Parazoarcus communis: one gene and its partners. Each later gene encodes a partner of the first gene's protein in a complex. Links are inferred from orthologs where the notes say so. Each region holds a gene or a part of one and is shown on either strand. Other genes may lie near its edges.

What was found.
Region 2: the proteins of accD (region 1) and CEW87_RS10250 are in contact, whole or in part, in a solved structure (PDB 8UXZ), measured with the Escherichia coli proteins. The link is inferred for Parazoarcus communis from one-to-one orthologs.
Region 3: the proteins of accD (region 1) and accC are in contact, whole or in part, in a solved structure (PDB 8UXZ), measured with the Escherichia coli proteins. The link is inferred for Parazoarcus communis from one-to-one orthologs.
Region 4: the proteins of accD (region 1) and accB are in contact, whole or in part, in a solved structure (PDB 8UXZ), measured with the Escherichia coli proteins. The link is inferred for Parazoarcus communis from one-to-one orthologs.

Annotation. Positions count from the first base shown.
Region 1 is NZ_CP022188.1:2,887,182-2,890,638, forward strand. What follows is about bases 521-3,457. They hold accD (acetyl-CoA carboxylase, carboxyltransferase subunit beta), read left to right. Parts: upstream 521-1,521; coding sequence 1,522-2,394; downstream 2,395-3,457. Other genes in these bases: trpB (tryptophan synthase subunit beta), read left to right, coding at 521-666; trpA (tryptophan synthase subunit alpha), read left to right, coding at 710-1,525; folC (bifunctional tetrahydrofolate synthase/dihydrofolate synthase), read left to right, coding at 2,387-3,457. Outside these bases: more of trpB, read left to right, coding at 1-520.
Region 2 is NZ_CP022188.1:2,236,485-2,239,933, forward strand. What follows is about bases 362-3,290. They hold CEW87_RS10250 (acetyl-CoA carboxylase carboxyltransferase subunit alpha), read left to right. Parts: upstream 362-1,307; coding sequence 1,308-2,273; downstream 2,274-3,290. Other genes in these bases: CEW87_RS10240 (HPF/RaiA family ribosome-associated protein), read left to right, coding at 362-436; CEW87_RS10245 (Bax inhibitor-1/YccA family protein), read left to right, coding at 515-1,180; tilS (tRNA lysidine(34) synthetase TilS), read left to right, coding at 2,339-3,290. Also shown: more of CEW87_RS10240, read left to right, coding at 89-361; more of tilS, read left to right, coding at 3,291-3,449. UniProt on the Escherichia coli protein: Component of the acetyl coenzyme A carboxylase (ACC) complex. First, biotin carboxylase catalyzes the carboxylation of biotin on its carrier protein (BCCP) and then the CO(2) group is transferred by the carboxyltransferase to acetyl-CoA to form malonyl-CoA.
Region 3 is NZ_CP022188.1:2,188,579-2,191,933, reverse strand. Bases 1-2,835 are described here. They hold accC (acetyl-CoA carboxylase biotin carboxylase subunit), read left to right. Parts: upstream 1-654; coding sequence 655-2,016; downstream 2,017-2,835. Other genes in these bases: prmA (50S ribosomal protein L11 methyltransferase), read left to right, coding at 2,031-2,835; accB (acetyl-CoA carboxylase biotin carboxyl carrier protein), read left to right, coding at 200-649; aroQ (type II 3-dehydroquinate dehydratase), read left to right, coding at 1-147. In the rest of the region: more of prmA, read left to right, coding at 2,836-2,915; CEW87_RS22755 (DUF3426 domain-containing protein), read left to right, coding at 2,926-3,355. UniProt on the Escherichia coli protein: This protein is a component of the acetyl coenzyme A carboxylase complex; first, biotin carboxylase catalyzes the carboxylation of the carrier protein and then the transcarboxylase transfers the carboxyl group to form malonyl-CoA.
Region 4 is NZ_CP022188.1:2,190,010-2,193,246, forward strand. What follows is about bases 1-2,717. They hold accB (acetyl-CoA carboxylase biotin carboxyl carrier protein), read right to left. Parts: upstream 1,726-2,717; coding sequence 1,276-1,725; downstream 1-1,275. Other genes in these bases: accC (acetyl-CoA carboxylase biotin carboxylase subunit), read right to left, coding at 1-1,270; aroQ (type II 3-dehydroquinate dehydratase), read right to left, coding at 1,778-2,275; CEW87_RS10025 (TlpA family protein disulfide reductase), read right to left, coding at 2,330-2,717. Outside these bases: more of CEW87_RS10025, read right to left, coding at 2,718-2,887; CEW87_RS10030 (hypothetical protein), read right to left, coding at 2,892-3,237. UniProt on the Escherichia coli protein: This protein is a component of the acetyl coenzyme A carboxylase complex; first, biotin carboxylase catalyzes the carboxylation of the carrier protein and then the transcarboxylase transfers the carboxyl group to form malonyl-CoA.

The DNA of each region.
Region 1 (3,457 bases):
CGCGACTGGGTGACCAACATCGCCAACACCTTCTACATCATTGGTACGGTTGCGGGGCCGCATCCCTATCCGATGATGGTGCGGGACTTCCAGACCGTCATCGGCAAGGAATGCCTGGTGCAGATGCCGGAAGCGGCCGGGCGCCAGCCTGATTACGTGATTGCCTGCGTCGGTGGCGGCTCCAACGCCATGGGCATCTTCCATCCCTACATTGGTGTCGAGGGCGTGCGCCTGATCGGCGTCGAAGCGGCAGGCGATGGGATCGAGACCGGGCGTCACGCCGCACCGCTGACCGCCAACGTCAAGCCTGGCGTGCTGCACGGCAACCGCACCTATCTGATGCAGGATGAGGACGGCCAGATCACCGAGACGCATTCGATTTCCGCCGGTCTCGACTACCCCGGCGTCGGCCCAGAACATGCGTGGCTGAAGGATTCTTCACGTGCCGAGTATGTCGCGGTGACGGACAGCGAGGCGCTTCAGGCCTTCCACGATCTGTGCCGCTTCGAAGGCATCATCCCGGCGCTCGAGTCCTCGCATGCCCTTGCGCATGCGGCAAAGCTCGCAGCGACCTTGCCCAGGGACAAGGTTCTGCTCGTGAACCTTTCCGGACGTGGCGACAAGGACATGCACACGGTTGCCGAGCGTTCGGGAATCCAGTTCTAACCCGCTGCGGACCGCCCTGCGGTCCGCATTGCCGGACTTAATCATGTCGAAAATCCAGACCACCTTTCAGCGTTTGCAGGCCGAGGGCCGCAAGGCGTTGATTCCTTTCATCACTGCGGGCGACCCGGACGGCGAACTCACTGTTCCGCTGATGCATGCGATGGTTGCCGGCGGCGCCGACATCATCGAGCTTGGCGTCCCGTTCTCCGACCCGATGGCCGACGGTCCGACCATTCAGCGCGCTTCCGAACGTGCGCTGGCAGCAGGCATGACCCTGCGCAAGGTGCTTGCGATCGTGCGTGCCTTCCGCGCAGAGGATCAGACGACGCCGGTCGTGCTGATGGGTTATGCCAATCCGATCGAGGCGATGGGCGAGGATACCTTCATCGCAGTCGCCAGCGAAGCCGGGGTCGATGGCGTGCTGGTGGTGGACTATCCGCCCGAAGAATGCACCCGCTTTGCTGCGCTGTCCAAGGCCGCCGGGCTCGATCCGATCTTCCTGCTGGCACCGACGTCGTCGGAGCAGCGCTTCCGCGATGTCGCCGAAGCCGGCAGTGGCTATATCTACTACGTGTCGCTTAAGGGCGTGACGGGGTCGGGGAACCTCGACTTCGACGAGGTGGCACGGCGCATTCCGCAGATCCGCGCCGCAGTGGGCATGCCTGTTGGTGTCGGTTTTGGCATCCGTGATGCCGAGAGCGCAAAACGCATTGGTGAAGTGGCCGATGCGGTGGTGATCGGCAGTCGCATCATCGAAGAGATCGAACGCAGTCCCCGCGACGCGGTGGTGTCCAATGTATCCGCCTTCATCCGCGGCATTCGTGCCGCACTGGATGAGATTGCAGGAGCCAAACAATGAGCTGGTTGCAGAAACTGCTGCCGCCCAAGATCAAACGCAATGATCCGGGCGCACGAAACAAATCGATTCCGGAAGGGCTGTGGAGCAAGTGCCCGGCCTGTGAGGCGGTGCTCTATCGCTCCGATCTCGAAAGCAACATGAGCGTCTGTCCCAAGTGCGGCCACCATCAGCGTGTCCGTGCGCGCACGCGTCTCGACCAGTTGCTTGATCCGGAAGGCCGGCACGAGATCGGTGCCGAAGTGATTCCGGTCGATCCGCTCAAGTTCAAGGACTCCCGCAAGTACCCCGAGCGCCTGTCTACCGCCGCGGCCGATACCGGCGAAGCTGACGCAATGGTGGTGATGCAGGGTGCGATTCTTACCGTGCCTGTGGTCGTTGCCTGCTTCGAGTTCGAATTTCTCGGCGGTTCGATGGGATCGGTGGTCGGGGAGCGTTTCGTGCGCGGTGCAAAGGCTGCACTCGAGCAGCGCATCCCGTTCATCTGCATTACCGCAACCGGCGGCGCGCGCATGCAGGAAGGGCTGTTCTCGCTGATGCAGATGGCGAAGACGACGGCCGTCATTACCCAGCTGGCGCAACGCAAGCTGCCCTTCATCTCCCTGCTGACCGATCCGACCATGGGCGGCGTCTCGGCGAGCTTTGCCTTCATGGGCGATGTGGTGATCGCCGAGCCCGGTGCGCTGATTGGCTTTGCAGGCCCACGCGTCATTGAGCAGACCGTGCGCGAGACCCTGCCGGACGGCTTCCAGCGCTCCGAGTTTCTGCTTGAGAAGGGTGCGATCGACATGATTGTCGATCGTCGCGAACTGCGTCAGCGCATTGCCGAAATTCTTGCGCTGCTCAGCCGACAGCCCGCCGTCCATGCCTGATCTGCAGGAAGTGAGCGGCGCGATGCCGAATACGGTCGACAAGTGGCTCGCGCTGCTCGAATCACGTCACACCCAGACCATCCAGCTCGGACTCGAGCGGGTGGGCGCGGTGCGTGCGGCGCTCGGCCCGGACCCCGAGGGCCTCGTGGTGATCACGGTCGGCGGTACCAATGGCAAGGGCTCGACATGCGCGATGCTCGAGTCCATTCTGCTCGCCGAAGGCTATCGGGTCGGCTGCTACACCTCGCCCCACCTGTTGCGCTACAACGAGCGGGTGCGCATTGATGGCAAGGATGTCGAAGATGCCGCGCTGGTCGCGGCCTTCGATGCCGTGGAGCACGCGCGGGGCAACACCCCGCTGACCTATTTCGAGCATGGCACGCTGGCCGCGTGGGAAGTGTTCCGCACGCAAGGGCTCGACGTCGTCATTCTAGAAGTCGGGCTCGGTGGCCGCCTGGACGCGGTCAACGTGTTCGACTCAGACTGCGCGATCGTTACCGGGGTGGCCATGGATCACATGGATTACCTGGGTGACACCCGTGAAGCGATCGGCTTTGAGAAGGCGGGCATCTTTCGCGCCGGACGGCCGGCCGTGTTCGGCGATCCGCAGCCGCCGCAGTCGCTGCTTGATCACGCGGCAGCGATCGGTACGCAGTTGTGGATCAGCGGGCGCGATTTCGGGTTCGGCGGTGATCGTCAGCAGTGGGGTTACTGGCGCTATGCAGCGCCACAGGCCAGCGGTGCGCTGACCAAGCGCGGCGGGCTGGCCTATCCGTCCCTGCGCGGCGCCAATCAGCTGCTCAACGCTGCAGCGGTCATGACCGCACTCGACACCCTGCGTGATCGTATCCCGGTGTCGATGCAGGCCGTTCGCGAAGGGTTGATGCTGGTCGAAGTGCCGGGCCGCTTCCAGGTGCTTGCCGGGCGGCCCACGGTCGTCCTCGACGTTGCGCACAATCCGCAGGCGGCCGGCGTACTGTCCGAGAATCTTGCGGGCATGAGCTTCCACCCAGAAACGGCTGCAGTGCTGGGCATGTTCGGCGACAAGGATGTCGAAGGCGTC
Region 2 (3,449 bases), 650 kb from region 1 along the record:
AACCCGGAGTTTATCGAACAGTCTGAGCCTTAGCATCCGAACTGTGTATTGCAGGGCGGTCATTGCACCAGACAAAGGAGACTCAGACATGCGAATCGATCTGCATTGTGACGGCGTTGAAGCGGCTCCCGGTTTGCAGGACTACGTGGCGCGGAGGATGCGCTTTGCTGTCGGCAAATTCAGGGATCACATCCAGTGGGCCCGGATCAAGGTGGCCGACGTGAATGGACCGCGGGGTGGCGCGGACAAGCGCTGTGTGGTCCAGTTGCGCTTGCGCAACCTGCCGGACGTGGTATTCGCGATCACCCAGCTCGATGTCAGGGCGGCGGTCGATGAGGCGGCGGACAGGGTTTCGCGCGTACTCGCCCAGCGCCTGCGACGTAACCGGCGCGTGGATCACACCCGCTGCGCCGCGCTGATCGAAGCGCCCGTTTGAGCACGCTTTTAGCGTTTATATTTCGAACAAATCAAAACTAGACTACGGCATTGCCGCTTGTTTCAAGGAGAATCACAGATGGAAAATCGCATTGCCTCGATGAACCGGTCGGAAGCCTCGGTGCTGTCGACCAACAAGGTCATCCGCAACACCTACATGCTGCTGTCGCTGACGCTGGCGTTTTCGGCGGTGACTGCAGGCGCCTCGATGGCGTTCGGGCTGCCGCATCCGGGCCTGATCCTGACGCTGGTCGGCTATTTCGGCCTGCTGTTCCTGACAACCAAGTTCCGTAACAGCAGTCTGGGCATTCTGTTCGTCTTCGCGCTGACCGGGTTCATGGGTTACACCCTTGGCCCGATCATCTCGCACTACCTGTCCATGCCCAACGGCAGTCAGGTCGTGATGCAGGCGATGGGGGGCACGGCGGCGATTTTCCTTGGCCTGTCGGGCTATGCGCTGACTACGCGCAAGGACTTCTCCTTCATGGGCGGCTTCCTGATGGTTGGCATCCTGGTTGCCTTCCTTGCGGGTCTGGGCGCGGTGTTCTTTGAAATGCCCGGCCTGTCGCTTGCCGTGTCGGCGATGTTCGTGATGCTGATGTCGGGCCTGATCCTGTACGAGACCAGCAACATCATCCATGGTGGCGAAACCAACTACGTGATGGCGACGGTCACGCTGTACGTGACGATCTACAACCTCTTCACCAGCCTTCTGCATCTGCTGGGTTTCATGAACAACGACTGACGCGCCTGCTGACTGCAAACCGGGGCGACTTCCGCAAAGGGGTCGCCCCTTTGCATTTGTGCTTGCTGCGGCCGAGAGCTGCGCGAGCGGTTACAATGGATGACTTTTTTTCAACGGGAAAGGTCCCATGAAGACCACCTTTCTGGACTTCGAACAGTCGATTGCCGAGCTTGAAGGCAAGATCGAACAGTTGCGTTTCGTGCAGGACGACTCTGCGGTGGACATCTCCGAGGAGATCGGCCGACTCGAGGCCAAGAGCCACACGATGACCAAGGATCTCTACGGCAAGCTCACGCCGTGGCAGATCGCGCAGGTCGCACGCCATCCGCAGCGTCCTTACACGCTGGACTATGTCCAGCATATCTTCACCGATTTCGAAGAGCTGCACGGCGATCGCGCCTTTGCCGACGACAAGGCAATCGTGGGTGGTCTGGCGCGCTTCAATGGCCAGAGTTGCGTGGTCATCGGCCACCAGAAAGGGCGCGATACCAAAGAAAAGATCGTGCGCAACTTCGGCATGCCGCGGCCCGAGGGTTACCGCAAGGCCATGCGGCTGATGAAGCTGGCGGAGAAATTCGGCCTGCCGGTGTTCACTTTCGTCGATACACCGGGCGCCTATCCGGGCATCGGTGCCGAGGAGCGTGGGCAGTCCGAGGCCATCGGCCACAACCTCTACGTGATGGCCGAGCTCAAGGTGCCGCTGATCTGCACGATCATCGGCGAAGGCGGCTCGGGTGGCGCGCTGGCGATTGCCGTCGGCGACCAGGTGATGATGCTGCAGTATTCCACCTACTCGGTGATCTCCCCCGAAGGCTGCGCCTCCATCTTGTGGAAGAGCGCGGACAAGGCGTCGGAAGCGGCAGAAACCATGGGTATTACGGCTGCTCGCCTGAAGTCGCTGGGCCTGATCGACAAGATCGTCAACGAGCCCGTGGGTGGTGCGCACCGCGATCATCGTGCGATGGCGCAGAGCCTGAAGCGCGCGCTGACCGATGCCTTGCGTCAGGTCGATTCGATGACGCCTGCCGATCTGGTGGCGCAGCGGATCGAGAAGCTGATGGGTTACGGCCGCTACAAGGAACAGGCAGCCTGAGTACATCCCCGCTACAGGCAGCAGCGGCCGTCCTTGAGGCGGCTGGCGTCGGGGCGCGTAGCCGCTTGTGCTGTGCGCTCTCCGGCGGGGTTGATTCGATCGTTCTGCTGGACCTGCTGGCGGGCTTGCAGTCGCGCTTTGGCCATGCGCTGTGTGCGGCGCATGTGAACCATGGTCTGAACCCTGCAGCCAGCGCCTGGCAGGCACACTGCACAGCACTGTGCAGTCACCGCGGTATTCCCTTCATTGCGTTTACGGTCGATGTCGCACGCGACGACCACGAGGGGCTGGAGTCTGCGGCGCGCAAGGCCCGACACGCCGTTCTGGAGACGGTGGAGTGTGACTGGCTGGTGTTTGGCCATCACCGCGACGATCAGGCTGAAACGGTTCTGTTTCGCCTTTTTCGTGGAACCGGCTTGCGTGGCGCGAGCGCCATGGTGGCCGTCGAGCCCGGAGCGGAAGGTCGTGCAGGGCGTCTGCGCCCGATGCTGGGCTTCGGCCGTGCGGACATCCGCGACTGGGCTCATGCGCACGCACTGACCTGGGTCGAGGACGACAGCAATACCGACTGTCGCTTTGCGCGCAACGACATTCGCCATCGTATTCTGCCGGCGATCGAAACCGCCTATCCCTCAGCTTCAGCCTCGATTGCACGGGCTGCGGCGCATTTCAGAGAAGCCAGCGATCTGCTCGACGAGCTTGCCGCCAGCGATGAGCACGCCTGCGGCGGCCGCATGCTGAGGCGGGATGGCGTGCTTGCGCTGTCTGATGCGCGGGTCGCCAATCTGTTGCGCTGGCAGGCCCGCCGCTGCGGCATGCCAGCCCCCTCCCGTGCGCGCCTGCTGGAGGCTTTGCGCCAACTGCGTGCTGCGCCTGCAGTGCGACCGCTTTATTTTCCGCTCGGCGATCTGGCCTGCTGTGCCTACCGCGGTGAGGTCTGGCTGGAGTCCGTGGGGGGCGGCCTGCCGGCGCCTTGTCACTGGGGCGGAACGGCGGCTGTCGAGAAGCCGTGGGGCGATGGCAGGGTGGTGTTCAGCGCGGCAAAGGGTCGCGGCATTGCCCGTGCTGCGCTGGATCAGGCAGCGAAGCTGAGTCTGGTGACGCGCTCGGCGGGCCTGCGCATGCGCCTGGCGCCGGAACGGCCCAGTCGCACGTTCAAGAATCTGTGCCAGGAGG
Region 3 (3,355 bases), 700 kb from region 1 along the record:
CTATCCAACGTCCACGCTCGCGAACCGTTCCGCCAGCACTCGTATTTTTCGGACCGGGCAGTCGGAGTCGTCTGCGGCCTGGGCGCCTACGGCTACCTCGCCGCACTCGAATTCGCACTCACCCGTCTGCGGGAACACAACAACTAGCCATCCACGACGGCGTCCGCCAGCCGCGGCGTCGTTACGTACGGAGAACAGCATGGATCTGCGCAAGCTCAAGAAACTGATCGACCTCGTCCAGGAATCGGGCATTTCGGAACTCGAAGTCACCGAGGGCGAGGAAAAGGTGCGTATCGCAAAGCACCTCGCAGCCGCCCCACAGGTCGCCTACATGCAGGCGCCGACCCAGGCCGCAGCCGCAGCCCCTGTGGCTGTCGCGGTCGCAAGCGAACCGGACGCAGACGCCCTGCCCGATGGCCACGTGATCAAGTCGCCGATGGTCGGCACTTTCTACCGCGCATCGGCCCCCGGCGCCAAGCCCCTGGCTGAGGTCGGTCAGAGCATCAATGAAGGCGACCGTCTGTGCATCATCGAAGCGATGAAGCTGATGAACGAGATCGAGTGTGAAGTGAGCGGCACCGTCAAGGCGGTGCTGGTCGAGAACGGCCAGCCGGTCGAGTACGGCCAGCCCCTGTTCGTGATCGGCTGAACGCCATGTTCGAGAAGATCCTGATCGCGAACCGCGGCGAGATCGCACTGCGGGTGCTGCGCGCCTGCCGCGAACTCGGCGTCAAGACCGTCGCAGTCCACTCCGAGGCCGACACCGAAGCCAAGTACGTCAAGCTGGCGGACGAATCGGTCTGCATCGGCCCGGCGCCGTCCGGCCTGAGCTACCTCAACGTGCCGGCCATCATCTCCGCAGCGGAAGTCACCGACTCCGAAGCCATCCACCCCGGCTATGGCTTCCTGTCCGAGAACGCCGACTTTGCCGAACGCGTCGAGCAGTCGGGCTTTGTCTTCATCGGCCCACGCCCGGAGACCATCCGCCTGATGGGCGACAAGGTCTCTGCCAAGGATGCGATGAAGGTCGCTGGCGTACCGTGCGTTCCCGGCTCGGACGGTGCGCTGCCGGAAGACCCCAAGGAAATCGTCAAGATCGGCCGTGCGGTCGGCTACCCGGTCATCATCAAGGCTGCGGGCGGCGGCGGCGGTCGCGGCATGCGCGTCGTGCATACCGAGGCGGCACTGCTCAACGCGGTCACGACGACGCGCGCCGAAGCCCAGGCTGCGTTCAGCAACCCGGTGGTCTACATGGAGAAGTTCCTCGAGAACCCGCGCCATGTGGAAATCCAGATCATGGCTGACCAGCACGGTAATGCGGTCTACCTGGGTGAGCGCGACTGCTCGATGCAGCGCCGTCACCAGAAGGTGATCGAAGAAGCACCGGCGCCGGGCATCGATCGCAAGCTGATCGCCAAGATCGGCGAGCGTTGCGCCGAAGCCTGCCGCAAGATCGGCTATCGCGGCGCCGGCACGTTCGAGTTCCTGTACGAGAACGGCGAGTTCTACTTCATCGAGATGAACACCCGCGTCCAGGTCGAGCATCCGGTCACCGAGATGATTACCGGCGTGGATATCGTGCAGGCCCAGATCCGTGTCGCTGCCGGCGAGAAACTCTGGTTCCGTCAGCGTGACATCGAGTTCCGCGGCCACTCGATCGAATGCCGCATCAACGCCGAAGACCCGTTCAAGTTCACCCCTTCGCCGGGCAAGATCACGAACTGGCACACCCCCGGCGGCCCCGGCATCCGCGTCGATTCGCATGTCTACAACGGCTACACCGTTCCCTCGCACTACGACTCGATGATCGGCAAGCTGATCTCATACGGCGACACCCGCGAGCAGGCGATTCGCCGCATGCGTATCGCGCTGTCGGAGATGGCGGTCGGCGGCATCAAGACCAATATCGCGCTGCACCAGGAACTGATGCTCGATGCACGCTTCGTCGAAGGCGGCACCAGCATCCATTACCTTGAGCACAAACTCGCCGACCGTGGCGAAGTCAAATCCAGCTGAGCACGACATAAACAATGTGGACCTCGGTTACCCTGCAGGCAGATGCCAACAAGGCAGAAGCACTCTCCGACGCCCTGATGGAGGCCGGCGCCCTGTCGGTTTCCATCGAGGACGCGGATGCCGGCACTGAGGCTGAGACGCCCCAGTTCGGCGAACCCGGACACCTGCCCACCAGCTTGTGGGATCACAGCCGGGTGATTGCCCTGTTCGACCGCGATGCCGCGTTCGAGACCGTGCTCGCCGAAGCATCGAAGGCCGTCGGACTGGACGCCGTTCCACCCTATACGACGGAAGCCGTGGAAGAGCAGAACTGGGTGCAGCTGACCCAGAGCCAGTTCGACCCGATCCGGATCACCGAGCGCCTGTGGATCGTCCCTTCCTGGCACACCGCACCGGACACCGACGCAATCAACATCGAGCTCGATCCTGGCATGGCCTTCGGCACGGGCTCACACCCGACGACCCGGCTCTGCCTCGAGTGGCTGTGCGATGCAGTACAGCCCGGGCAGTCCGTACTCGACTATGGTTGTGGTTCAGGCATCCTCGGCATCGCCGCCGTTCGGCTGGGCGCAGCGGACGTACTGGGCGTAGACATTGACGAAAAGGCGGTCGAGGCTGCTCGCGACAACGCGCAGCGCAATGCGGTCGCCATGCGGCTGCAGCACTCCGGCATCGCCCTGAGTGAAACCTTCGACATCGTCGTCGCCAATATCCTGACCAACCCCCTGTGCGTCCTCGCGCCCGCCATCGCGGCGCGGGTCGCGCCGGGCGGCCGGGTTGCGCTGTCGGGTGTACTTGAGCAACAGTCAGAGCAGGTCATCGACGCCTGGGCACCGTACATCGCCCTTGAGGTAGGCGCCACCAGCGATGGCTGGGTCAGACTGGAAGGCCGGCGCTAAGCGCCCGACGATGATGCTGACCCGCTGCCCGGCGTGCCAGACCGTTTTCCGGCTGCGTGCCGAGCAACTGCGCGCGCGCCACGGCGAAGTGCGATGCGGACACTGCTTCAACCCGTTCAACTCGCTTGACCAACTCATCGCAGACCCCGGCGCGCCCCAGCCGGCACCCGCTGCAGAAGCGGCAACTGAAGACGAGCCGCCGTTCACGCCGACGCCCCATGCGCCCGCAGCAGAAGCTGAGCACCCCACAGCGGACGAGCCGGAAACGCTCGCGCCTGCGAGCGCGAATCCCGAACCCGTCGAGCTTCCGCCAGAAGACGCCGAGCCCGCGACCGTAGACGAGCCATTCACAAGCGAGTCGGGAACGGCCCCGGATGACTCAGCCGGCGACGATGCGGGCACCGGGATCCGCGCCGGGACGCCCGACACACAGCCCGCCG
Region 4 (3,237 bases), 700 kb from region 1 along the record:
GTTCCTGGTGCAGCGCGATATTGGTCTTGATGCCGCCGACCGCCATCTCCGACAGCGCGATACGCATGCGGCGAATCGCCTGCTCGCGGGTGTCGCCGTATGAGATCAGCTTGCCGATCATCGAGTCGTAGTGCGAGGGAACGGTGTAGCCGTTGTAGACATGCGAATCGACGCGGATGCCGGGGCCGCCGGGGGTGTGCCAGTTCGTGATCTTGCCCGGCGAAGGGGTGAACTTGAACGGGTCTTCGGCGTTGATGCGGCATTCGATCGAGTGGCCGCGGAACTCGATGTCACGCTGACGGAACCAGAGTTTCTCGCCGGCAGCGACACGGATCTGGGCCTGCACGATATCCACGCCGGTAATCATCTCGGTGACCGGATGCTCGACCTGGACGCGGGTGTTCATCTCGATGAAGTAGAACTCGCCGTTCTCGTACAGGAACTCGAACGTGCCGGCGCCGCGATAGCCGATCTTGCGGCAGGCTTCGGCGCAACGCTCGCCGATCTTGGCGATCAGCTTGCGATCGATGCCCGGCGCCGGTGCTTCTTCGATCACCTTCTGGTGACGGCGCTGCATCGAGCAGTCGCGCTCACCCAGGTAGACCGCATTACCGTGCTGGTCAGCCATGATCTGGATTTCCACATGGCGCGGGTTCTCGAGGAACTTCTCCATGTAGACCACCGGGTTGCTGAACGCAGCCTGGGCTTCGGCGCGCGTCGTCGTGACCGCGTTGAGCAGTGCCGCCTCGGTATGCACGACGCGCATGCCGCGACCGCCGCCGCCGCCCGCAGCCTTGATGATGACCGGGTAGCCGACCGCACGGCCGATCTTGACGATTTCCTTGGGGTCTTCCGGCAGCGCACCGTCCGAGCCGGGAACGCACGGTACGCCAGCGACCTTCATCGCATCCTTGGCAGAGACCTTGTCGCCCATCAGGCGGATGGTCTCCGGGCGTGGGCCGATGAAGACAAAGCCCGACTGCTCGACGCGTTCGGCAAAGTCGGCGTTCTCGGACAGGAAGCCATAGCCGGGGTGGATGGCTTCGGAGTCGGTGACTTCCGCTGCGGAGATGATGGCCGGCACGTTGAGGTAGCTCAGGCCGGACGGCGCCGGGCCGATGCAGACCGATTCGTCCGCCAGCTTGACGTACTTGGCTTCGGTGTCGGCCTCGGAGTGGACTGCGACGGTCTTGACGCCGAGTTCGCGGCAGGCGCGCAGCACCCGCAGTGCGATCTCGCCGCGGTTCGCGATCAGGATCTTCTCGAACATGGCGTTCAGCCGATCACGAACAGGGGCTGGCCGTACTCGACCGGCTGGCCGTTCTCGACCAGCACCGCCTTGACGGTGCCGCTCACTTCACACTCGATCTCGTTCATCAGCTTCATCGCTTCGATGATGCACAGACGGTCGCCTTCATTGATGCTCTGACCGACCTCAGCCAGGGGCTTGGCGCCGGGGGCCGATGCGCGGTAGAAAGTGCCGACCATCGGCGACTTGATCACGTGGCCATCGGGCAGGGCGTCTGCGTCCGGTTCGCTTGCGACCGCGACAGCCACAGGGGCTGCGGCTGCGGCCTGGGTCGGCGCCTGCATGTAGGCGACCTGTGGGGCGGCTGCGAGGTGCTTTGCGATACGCACCTTTTCCTCGCCCTCGGTGACTTCGAGTTCCGAAATGCCCGATTCCTGGACGAGGTCGATCAGTTTCTTGAGCTTGCGCAGATCCATGCTGTTCTCCGTACGTAACGACGCCGCGGCTGGCGGACGCCGTCGTGGATGGCTAGTTGTTGTGTTCCCGCAGACGGGTGAGTGCGAATTCGAGTGCGGCGAGGTAGCCGTAGGCGCCCAGGCCGCAGACGACTCCGACTGCCCGGTCCGAAAAATACGAGTGCTGGCGGAACGGTTCGCGAGCGTGGACGTTGGATAGATGAACTTCCACGTAGGGAATCTGTACCGCAGCCAGTGCGTCGCGCAGTGCGACACTGGTGTGTGTGTAAGCGGCCGGGTTGATGACGATGAAGGCGACGCCTTCGCTTGCCGCAGCCTGCACCCGGTCGATCAGCTGACCTTCGTGATTGCTCTGGAAGGATTCGAGCAGTACGCCGTCCGCACGAGCGCGCGACTCCATGGCTGCATGGATGTCGGACAGGGTGGTTTTGCCGTAGATATCGGGTTCGCGACTGCCGAGCAGGTTCAGATTCGGACCATGAAGGACCAGTATTCGAGCTTGCGGCGGCGGGGGCGATTCGGCTTTTTGGCTGCGTTTTGAGCGCGTCATGGCGGCAAGTTTGCCGTAATTGACGACAACTTGTCCAGCGCGGTCTGCGCCGGATCAGGACTCGTCGTCGATCAGGGGACGGATTTTGCGCTCGAGTTCGTCCTGATTCAAGGTCCCGACTTTGATATGGCGCGCGACGCCCTTGCGGTCGATGATCACCGTGAATGGCAAGCCCTGTGCTGCGTTGCCGAATCCTGGGCCCAGTGCCAGCACGTCTGCCGAGGCGATCAGCAGCGGGTAGGGCACATCAAATTCGGCCTTGAAGGCCTTCACCTTGTCGAGCGCGTCGATACTGAGTCCGACGAACTGCACTGGCGCATCACTGAAGTCGCGGCTGGCTGCCGAGAAGTCCGGGATTTCCCGGCGGCAGGGTGGGCACCAGGTTGCCCAGAAGTTGGCCACGATGACCTTGCCGCGCCACTGCGCCAGCGCTTGCATGTGACCGTCGGTGTCGGGGAGCGCCAGCGCCAGCAGCGCTTCGGTGGCGCTGGCGGTGGCGGCCGTCGTGCTGGCGGTCTCGGTCGTGTCGCCGATTCGACTGGTGAAGTAGCCTGCGGTACCGGCAATGCCTGCAACGACAGCGATCAGGGCGTACTGGATGTATCTGTTCATGGCCTTATTCTGCAGCGGCAGCGTTGTTCAGGAGGGCTTCGACCTGCGCCAGCCGGGCGCGTTCCTGGTGCGGGCGGCGACCGTTGCGCTCGGCGCCGGCGCCGTAGACTGAGAGCCTGACCGGCACGTCGTCCCAGTCGAGGATGAGAACGACTTCTGGCGCACCGGGGGCGGGGCGCCGCGGTTCGCGGTGCTCGTAGGCGAGGTCCTGGTTGAGGAAGAAGATCTCGACTTCCTTTGCGCTCTCGGGGTAGAGCTCGATTTCCAGTTCGGAGTAGCGGCCTGCGGTGCCGTCCAGGGCGCCGCCGGTCAGATAGGGGCGGAACTCAGCCAGCAACTGCATGATCTCC